Regions from separate parts of the Sedimenticola thiotaurini genome, predicted to be linked through region 2. Evidence: predicted binding sites of a transcription regulator. Region 2 holds the regulator's gene; each other region holds the start of a gene.

Region 1 (3,279 bases), 920 kb from region 2:
TGTCACCGAGGGTGCTTTTGTCAGCCATGTTACCTCCCTTAATCTATTGCTGATTTCTGTTAATTTTCTGTTGTTCTTCGTAATCGCGATTATCACTCTCTAACCGCGATCATCTGTTCCGGGCTGACTGGCCGACAGCTCACTCCGTACCCTGCAGTTCGTCTTCCAGCAGCGTAGCCAGTTTATCCAGACTTTGGGACATATCATCCGCCTGAGCGCGCAACAGATCGGGAATATCGATCACTTCGATCTGAAACGCGATACGCTCATCTTCACTGTTGTAATGATCCACGATCCAGACACCGCTGAAGCGGGACTCCTTGATGCTGGTCCGGCCCAGACTATCCAGAGTTGCCTGAACCTCGCCCTGTCCCAACAGATCAAGCAGGCGCTCTTCATCACCCGGCCCGAAGGGGATGGCACGCAGGTCGATAATGGTGGATTCACCGGTGCGTACCAGTCGCTTCAAGGCGTGGCGGACCTCATTGAGCAGAGGCAAGGTATTGTGCGTCAATTCGGCGTTTCCGGAAGCCGAAACGGATGAGGAGTCTGTCTGATCTAGTGCGCTCATATACTTAATTCGTCCCTTGCCTTAAAGATTATCCTGATTGACAAAAATCAATGATGACACAGGTCAGGTTACTTCTGCTTTTCGTCAAATCATTATTAAATAATTAATAAATTACTTAATAATGTAATAAAACAACTCACAGAACCGGGTTGAAGATTATTTTTATTCCCCGGCCCATTTGGACAATTACCTTTATTCCTCTGCCCAGCGGTCGATCAGGCCGATGACCTGGGAAACGGCCACCGGTACCGCCTGCGCAACCGGTGCAGAAGGCTGTTCGCCCCAATCCAGATTTTCCGGCTCTATTCCCACCAGCGCCCGCCTTTCCGGGTAGTGATCAGAGAGCCGGGCAATATCCAGCAGGTCGGTCAGGCCCACCTCATGGACGCTCTGTCGATCACCGGTCAGGTAGCGATCCATATCGCTCCCCTCATAGCAGACCACACTGCCCGGGCTATTGCCGGTGCGGGCGGCGTCAACCACAATCAACTGGTCATGCTCCGCCAGCAAACCGGCCAGGGAGAAGCTCAATGTACCCCCATCGACGAAAGTGGTGCCCGGCTTCTCGGCAAACTGCTCCTGTAGCCGATTAACGACATGCACACCGACGCCTTCGTCGGTCAACAGGGTGTTTCCAACCCCTAATACCAAAGTGGTTTTTTGCTTATTCAATGTGAGTGTTTCCGAGTGGCCAGTACTATAGCTATATTCATTTATTAACAACTACTAATGATATGACTTCAATCAAAATATTTTTTGATTAAAGCCGATATTCTACTTCTACACCAGATTGTATTTCGGACAACCTAATCGGAGGGATGATTATGAAAAAGACCCGTCAGATTCTTGTTGCCGCTCTGATAGCCGGCTCTGCGGCTATGGCACCGTCGTCTGCAAGCGCATTCTGGGGGTGGGGTCCATGGGATGGCTGGGGTGCGCCCTGGTCCGGCGGCCCCTGGGGCGGCTACCCCTACTACGGAGGTTATCCATACTATGGCGGTTACCCGCCCTATGGTTACGGTTATGCCCCCTACGGGTACTATCCCCCCTACCCTTACACCGTTAATCCCTATTTAACCCAACCGGCCCGGCAACCTGCGGCACCTGGCAAACCCGACGCAGAGGACAAATAGGCAACCTGACAGCTTCAGAAACTGATACACCTATCCGCCGTCACAAAAATCCGGCGGCGGATGGGAAGCGGAGACGATATTTCCTCCCACTCCATCCTGAAACCAACCATCACTAGTAAAAAAGTTTGAACCGCAACACAATATATAGTGTTTTGCTGAATATCCTTGTCTTTCCGGTACTTATCCTCAACCGACTGACACAAACAATTTGTAACATATTGTTTTTCTTATTTATTAGTATTCACTTATGGTTCTATAGACACACTTGACAGGCGACACCATCCCCCCTAATCTCCGTCTGACTAAAACACAACATCTTGTGTTTTCTCGCCGAACATGGAAAGCGACGCTACAATATATGGGAATCAGCCCTAAAGACCTGATCCCCAGCGACAGCGCACCAAGCCGGTGAATGACGCGCCCTTACCCAATTTGAAGTCGTGAAGAATTGCTTATGCGTTTATTGCGCCCTTTTGCACCAGTATCAGCCAACCGGGTGCTGGCGCAGCGGACTTAATAAATAGAAGAGCCCAAGGATTTGTCTAAAATGAAAAGCGCCCATCTGAAAGCTGTACCCACTGCCGCCGTGGAGATACCCTTGCAACCCGCCTCACTTGATATATGGGATACCAAGTACCGCCTGAAAGCAAAGGACGGTACCCCTGTCGACCAGGACATCGATGGCACCTATCAGCGGGTTGCCCGGGCCCTGGCCGAGATTGAATCCTCCCCGGAACTACAGGAAGAGTGGGAAGCGCGTTTTCTCTGGGCTCTGCGACGCGGCGCCATTCCGGCGGGCCGTATTACTTCCAACGCCGGCGCCCTGGAGCATAAGCCCGCCACATCGACCATTAACTGCACGGTTTCCGGCACCATCTACGACTCCATGGATGAGATCCTCGGCAAGGTGCACGAAGCGGGGCTGACCCTGAAAGCCGGCTGCGGTATCGGTTACGAGTTCTCCACCCTGCGTCCGCGAGGCGCCTATGTGAGTGGTGCCGGCGCCTACACCTCCGGTCCCCTCTCGTTCATGGATATCTACGACAAGATGTGCTTCACCGTCTCGTCCGCCGGTGGACGCCGGGGCGCCCAGATGGCCACCTTTGACGTGGGCCATCCCGATGTGATGGATTTCATCCGCGCCAAGCGTGAGGCCGGCCGCCTGCGTCAATTCAACCTATCCCTGCTTATCACCGAAGAGTTCATGGAAGCGGTCAAGAAGGACGCCAAGTGGGACCTGGCCTTCCCGATCTCGGAAAAAGAGCTGCAGGAGGATCAGATCGACCTCACCGACAGCAAAAAAGTGATCTGGCGCGAGTGGCCTTACAAGGACGGTTTTATCAGCGATGAGACCGGTACCAAGGTCGCCTGCCGAATCTACAAAACCATTCGTGCCCAACGGCTGTGGGACGTCATCATGTCCTCCACCTATGACTACGCCGAGCCCGGCTTCATCCTGATCGACAAGGTCAACGAGATGAACAACAACTGGTTCTGCGAAAACGTGCGCGCCACCAACCCCTGTGGTGAACAGCCCCTGCCGCCCTATGGCGCCTGTCTGCTGGGCTCAATCAA
Region 2 (3,279 bases):
CAGCGTGCGGGTGACCACCGACTCCAAGTATGTGCAGAACGGCATTACCAGCTGGATTGCCAACTGGAAGCGGAATGGTTGGAAAACCGCCGCCAGGAAACCGGTCAAGAACAGTGATCTCTGGCTGCAACTGGATCAGTTGGTCACCACCCATGACGTGCACTGGGCCTGGGTCAAGGGGCATAGCGGCCATCCGGAAAATGAACTGGCGGATCAGCTCGCCAACAGAGGTGTAGAGGAGTTGACATCATGAGTACACGGCAGATCGTGCTGGATACAGAAACCACCGGTCTGGAGCCGAGCCAGGGGCACCGGATTATCGAGATCGGCTGCGTGGAGATGGTTGACCGACGCTTGACCGGTAATAACTTCCACCAATATCTGCAGCCTGACCGGGAGATTGATCAGGCCGCCATCGAAGTGCACGGCATCACCAATGAGTTTCTTGCCGACAAACCCCGTTTTGCCGACCTGGTGGATGATTTTATTGCCTATGTGGACGGGGCGGAGCTGATCATCCACAACGCGCCGTTTGATATGGGCTTCCTGAATCACGAGCTGAAGCTGTTGGCGGCGGATCATCCACCCCTGGAAAGCTTCTGCACCGTGGTGGATACCCTGGTGATGGCAAAGAAGATGCATCCGGGGCAGCGCAACAGTCTGGATGCCCTGTGCAAGCGCTATGACATCAATAACAGCCATCGGGAGCTGCACGGTGCGCTGCTTGATGCGGAGATTCTGGCTGACGTATACCTGATGATGACCGGCGGTCAGAGCGCCCTCTCCCTGGATGCCAGTGGCAGTGATGGGGAATCCTTTGGGGAGCCGATTCAGCGCCTGGATCCGGCCCGGCCCCGCTTAAAGGTGGTGCGGGCCAGTGCCGATGAGCTTAGTGCCCATCAGCAGCGGCTCGATCTGATTGAAAAAGGCGCCGGTGGTGGTTGTCTGTGGCGGCAACTGGATCAGGCCGGGGTGGCCGGCACCCCAGGGGGGGAGATTAAGTGAACTGCCGTTCCCGGATATTACCCTGATCACCACGCAGGATCTGCTGTAAGCGTGGGATATCAAGCAGTTGGATATGTTTCCGCTCCACCTTGAGCAGCCCCTCGTCCTGGAAGCGGGTAAACAGCCGGCTCACGGTTTCGACAGCCAGGCCGAGATAGTTGCCGATCTCATGCCGTGACATACTGAGGTAGAAATCAGAGGGAGAAAAACCGCGCCGCTGGAAGCGCTCGGACAGGCTCAGCAGGAACGATGCCAGCCGCTCTTCCGCATTGCGTTTACCCAGCAGGGTCAGCATGTTCTCATCCTGGCCGATTTCCCGGCTCATCAGGCGGTACATCTGGTGTTGCAGACTGGGTATGGTACTGCTGAGTTCCTCCAGTCGCTCGAACGGGATCTCGCAGACCGCGGTGGTCTCCAGAATCTTGGCGGAGCAGTTGTGATAGCCGCTCTCAATTGCGTCCAGCCCGATCATCTCTCCCGGCAGGTGGAAACCCAGAACCTGCTCGCTGCCATCCTCACCGGGATCGAAGCTCTTCACAGTACCGGTTTTGACCACGTAGATGCACTGGAAGTCGTCACCCTGTTGAAAAAGGTGATCGCCACGGTGCAGCGGTCGGCTGCGCTTGACGATGGCATCGAGCTGATCCACGTCTTCCGGAGTGAGACCCATGGGGAGGCACAGTGAGGTCAGACTACAGTTCCTGCAGGCAACCTTGATATTATCGAAAGAGATGACCTTATGTCCGCTCACGTCATGAACCTGCATCGCCGTTAGTAGCGGCTATTTTGCAGATTGCTTTGCTCTGGATCAAGTAACATTTCCCCGGACTGCACCAAAACCTTGCGGATTTTCGCCCGGATGGCCCGCAAGGACGTGCCGGGCACTAAACCGGCCAGTTTGTGGGGTAGTCATCGTTAACAATAATTCGCCAGCCTTTTGATTGAGGCTATAGTCGCTTTCGCGTACCATTAAGCCCCGTCCTGAACTTTTTCTTTCCTCCACCTGCAGACACAGAGTCTATGACCAAATTCGTATTTATCACGGGCGGCGTTGTTTCCTCGCTGGGCAAGGGTATTGCCTCCGCTTCACTGGCCGCATTGCTCGAAGCGCGTGGCCTCAAAGTAACCATGATCAAGCTGGATCCCTACATCAATGTGGATCCGGGCACCATGAGTCCTTTCCAGCATGGGGAGGTGTTTGTCACGGAGGATGGTGCGGAAACTGACCTCGATCTGGGCCATTACGAGCGTTTTATTCGCGCCACCATGGGCCGTAACAATAACTTCACCACCGGCCAGATATACGAAAGTGTCATTCGCAAGGAGCGACGCGGCGATTATCTCGGCGGCACGGTGCAGGTGATCCCCCATATCACCAACGAAATGAAAGACAGTATCCGGTTGGGGGCCGGCGACGCGGACATCGCCCTGGTGGAGATCGGCGGCACGGTGGGTGATATCGAATCCCTGCCTTTTCTGGAAGCCATCCGTCAGATGGGGGTGGAACTGGGCAAGCAGAACGCCCTGTTCCTGCACCTGACTCTGGTTCCCTATATTCCGACCTCGGGTGAGATCAAGACCAAACCGACCCAACACTCGGTCAAGGAGCTGCGCTCCATCGGTATTCAGCCGGATGTACTGCTGTGCCGTTGTGAGAGCGCGCTGCCGGATGCGGAGCGCAAGAAAATCGCCCTGTTCACCAACGTGCCTGAAGAGGCGGTGATTACCGGGGTGGATGCGGACAATATCTACCGCATTCCCCTGTTACTGCACGAGCAGAAGATGGATGAGCTGGTGGTACGCCAGTTCGGCCTCAATGTGCCGGCAGCGGATCTGTCGGAGTGGCGTGCGGTGATTGACGGCCTGGAGAATACCGACGGCAGCGTCACGGTGGCTATGGTCGGCAAATACATGAATCTGACCGAGGCCTACAAATCCCTCTCCGAGGCGCTGATTCACGCCGGTATCCACACCCATACCAGGATCAACATCAAATACATCGACTCCGAGCAGGTGGAGAAAGAGGGCACTGGCTGCCTGGCCGGGGTGGACGCCATTCTGGTGCCCGGTGGTTTCGGCGAACGGGGTGTGGAGGGCAAGATAGAGACCGTGCGCTACGCCCGTGAACAGCGTATTCCCTACCTGGGTATCTGTCTGGGTATGCAGGTGGCGGTGATCGAATATGCCCGTAATGTGGCGGCTATGGCGGATGCCCACAGTACCGAGTTCAACCGCGAGACCCCCTATCCGGTCATCGCCCTGATTACCGAGTGG
Region 3 (3,279 bases), 1.6 Mb from region 2:
GCGGGGTGATCCTCAACCGGTTGAGCGGTGTGGTGTTTGCCGGCCTGGCGGTAAAACTGTTGTTGGTGGAGCGGTGAGTTTTTCGGCACACACCGGTGTGGTTTAACTGTCAGGAGACGTATAGATAAAGGGACCGGCAGTGGAGAGAGAGCTCGACCGGCAAAAGGGGCTGGCCCCGTCTGACCGCCTTCGGCGAGGTGTTTCCGGGTCACCTGGTTAAAAAAGCCGGCCCATGGGCCGGCTTTGTTTTGCTGGTTCTGCTGTTACGGTTTGAGCTGGGGCTGTTCCAGGTAACGAACATCCTTAACCGGTAGGGGAAGCGGGTTTATGTAGGCATAACCCTGGGACTGCAGATAGGCTATCTCCGGGAAACCGGCTGGCACCACGGTGACAAAGCCATGCATATCTTCAGCCGTGTAACCGGCCGCCCGCATGGCGTTGTTGCACATGCGGAATTCCACGCCCATCTCCGATAACTCGGCCAGCTTGTCAATGACGCCCTGGTACTTCTCGTAGTTCTCCTTGGCGAAAGTGCGCAGTTCCGGACCATGGGTGACCACCACCATCTTGCCCTTCAGCGGCGTGGAGGTGTTCTTTACAAAGTTGTAAAGCACGTTGAGTTTGGTGGGGTCCTCGTAGTTGACGTCGAACACGGCATTGATGGTGGGATACTCGTGCATGTCAGTCTTCGCTGTGCCGTACGGGGCAAAGCTGCTATCCGCCACGGCCAGGCCTGTGCCACACAGGAGTGCTCCGATCATGGATAGGGTGGTGAGTGTTTTCTTCATTCTATTAACTCCTTACTGGTAGTTTGGGTAGAGCGCATCCCAGCTGTGTATGCCCCACTTTCCTGATAGGGTTTTTTATTAATTCCTAGAGACTCTCTATCCACTGTTTCAGTCGAGCGGTCTCACGCAGTAGGGCGTCAGGATCTCGGAATGCGTTGGCAACCAGACTGGCTCCCTGTAACGCCATCACCAGATGTTCCGCCAGTCCTGCGGCATCCCCATGACCGCACTGCCGAAACTGCTGCTCGGACCATTGGCGGATTCGCTCAAGCGGCCGGGCCGCAGCTTCAGCGGCCTTTCCCCCTCCCTTGGCCAGCTCCGAGCAGAGGCTCCCCAGTGGACAGCCGTAGCGGGCGTCCACCTCACTGTCATCCCGCCAGACGTTGATCAGCGCTATCAGTTTCTCTTTTGGTCCAGGTAACCCGGCCCAGGAACCAACCAGCTTCTCCAGCTCCTGCATACGCAGGTCGACGATGGCGTGAACCAGGGCGTCTTTAGTCTTGAAGTAGTAGTAGATCCCACCGGGCGGCATTCGGGCGCTTTTCGCCACTTCCGCCAGAGTCGTGCGCGTGTATCCATGTCGATGGATCCGTTGTGCCGCTCTCCGGACAAGCCGTTCACGCCGTTTCTTCGATCTCTCTTGCATAGTTCTGATAAAAGTCAGTTGGCTGACTTAGTATTGTCATCAGTAGCGGGTAAGTCAAGGTGGTGGAAAAAATTCTCTGTAAAACGGTGAAGAGGGAATGGTCTGTACGGTTGGCTGTCGGCTATCTGCCATGTCGGAGTGATGGTCTACTCCATCTCCGCACCGGTCTGGATGGCGGTAATCTGAGCGATATCACACAGTTCAGCGCAATCAGGAGAGGGGATTGTTGCTCAAGTTGATTCAAGTCAAAGAGTGGCGGGTTAATACAACCATATAAAGCGGACTGTTCTAAAAGTACATTGATTCACCCAATAACAAGAAAAATAGAAGCCTGTAATCAGGCCGCGCGTCTTTCGTTTTTTACCTGAGGAGAAGTTAATGAAAATAACCCGATACAGGCCTTTGTGCCGCACTCTTGCTGTATCCAGTCTCGCGCTTGGTTTGGTGATGGCGCCCGCGTTTGCTGCCAATGAAGGTGACCACCCGATCGGCGGCGAAGAGCAGCGATATGAAGGCGCCCCATCGACAGTGAATCCAGGAGATGTCAAGGATGTGGTGAGTCCGGCAGCACCGAAGATCAGTGCGGCAGAATTTGAAAAGGCAAAGAAGATATTCTTTGAGCGTTGTGCCGGTTGTCATGGCGTATTGCGAAAAGGGGCAACCGGTAAGCCCCTGACGCCCGACGTGACTCTGCCCAAGGGAACCGAGTATCTGAAACTGTTTATCAATTTCGGTTCGCCGGCCGGAATGCCCAACTGGGGAACCTCGGGGGAACTGACCCCTGATGAAGTGGACCTGATGGCCCGTTACCTGCAACATGAACCACCCATCCCGCCCGAGTTCGGTATGGCCGAGATGAAGGCCACCTGGAAGGTGGTGGTGCCGCCGGAAGACCGCCCCAAGCAGAAGTTGAATGATCTGGATCTGGAGAATATGTTTTCGGTGACCCTGCGGGATGCCGGCAAGATCGCCCTGATCGATGGTGCCACGAAAAAAATTGTCCATGTGATCAAGACCGGCTATGCCGTACATATCTCCCGGATCTCGGCGTCCGGTCGGTATCTCTATGTGATCGGCCGGGATGCCAAGATCAACCTGATCGATCTCTGGATGAAGACGCCGGATACGGTTGCCGAAATCAAAGTCGGCCTGGAGGCCCGCTCGGTGGAGACTTCCAAGTACAAAGGCATGGAAGACAAGTATGCCATCGCCGGCACCTACTGGCCGCCGCAGTTTGTGATCATGGATGGTGATACGCTGGAACCGAAAAAGATTGTCGCGACACGGGGTATGACCGTGGATACCCAGGATTACCATCCGGAACCCCGGGTGGCGGCTATTGTAGCTTCCCATGAACATCCCGACTTCATCATCAATGTGAAAGAGACCGGCAAGGTGTTGATGGTGAATTATGAAGATATCAGGAATCTTCAGGTCACCGAAATCGAAGCGGCCCGGTTCCTGCACGATGGCGGCTGGGATTCCACCCAGCGCTATTTCATGTCGGCCGCCAACAAGTCCAACAAAATAGCGGTGGTCGATTCCCGGGAGCGCAAGCTGGCGGCCCTGGTGGAGGTGGGAGCGATTCCCCATCCGGGGCGCGGAGCCAACTTTATTGACCCGGAGTTCGGGCCGGTCTGGGCTACCAGTCACCTGGGTGATGACACTATTGCGTTGATCGGTACTGATCCGGAAAAGCATAAGGATAACGCCTGGAAAGTGGTGCGTAGTCTGAAAGGACAGGGAGGCGGCTCTCTGTTCATCAAGTCCCACCCCAATTCGAGCAATCTCTATGTTGATACGGCGCTCAGTCCCCATGAGGCGATCAGTCAGTCTGTGGCAGTG

What was found. Region 2 encodes FNR, which switches genes on or off when oxygen is low (the NO sensors DNR and NnrR bind a similar motif). Its sites were predicted from a motif close to TTGATNTANATCAA; they were not measured.
Region 1: the regulator FNR is predicted to act here: its motif matches at 1,306-1,319, upstream of AAY24_RS03175 (HyaD/HybD family hydrogenase maturation endopeptidase).
Region 3: the regulator FNR is predicted to act here: its motif matches at 1,670-1,683, upstream of AAY24_RS00170 (nitrite reductase).

Annotation. Positions count from the first base shown of each region.
Region 1 covers NZ_CP011412.1:724,007-727,285, reverse strand. Annotated here, with positions in the region: gene AAY24_RS03185 (hydrogenase small subunit) at 1-28, opposite strand, end outside; gene AAY24_RS03180 (hydrogenase expression/formation C-terminal domain-containing protein) at 140-571, opposite strand; gene AAY24_RS03175 (HyaD/HybD family hydrogenase maturation endopeptidase) at 764-1,243, opposite strand; gene AAY24_RS18845 (hypothetical protein) at 1,396-1,704, shown strand; gene AAY24_RS03170 (adenosylcobalamin-dependent ribonucleoside-diphosphate reductase) at 2,252-3,279, shown strand, end outside.
Region 2 covers NZ_CP011412.1:1,648,022-1,651,300, reverse strand. Annotated here, with positions in the region: gene rnhA (ribonuclease HI) at 1-253, shown strand, start outside; gene dnaQ (DNA polymerase III subunit epsilon) at 250-1,005, shown strand; gene fnr (fumarate/nitrate reduction transcriptional regulator Fnr) at 998-1,756, opposite strand; gene AAY24_RS07500 (CTP synthase) at 2,026-3,279, shown strand, end outside.
Region 3 covers NZ_CP011412.1:29,910-33,188, forward strand. Annotated here, with positions in the region: gene AAY24_RS00155 (LysE family translocator) at 1-77, shown strand, start outside; gene AAY24_RS00160 (DsrE family protein) at 264-788, opposite strand; gene AAY24_RS00165 (TetR/AcrR family transcriptional regulator) at 874-1,434, opposite strand; gene AAY24_RS00170 (nitrite reductase) at 1,882-3,279, shown strand, end outside.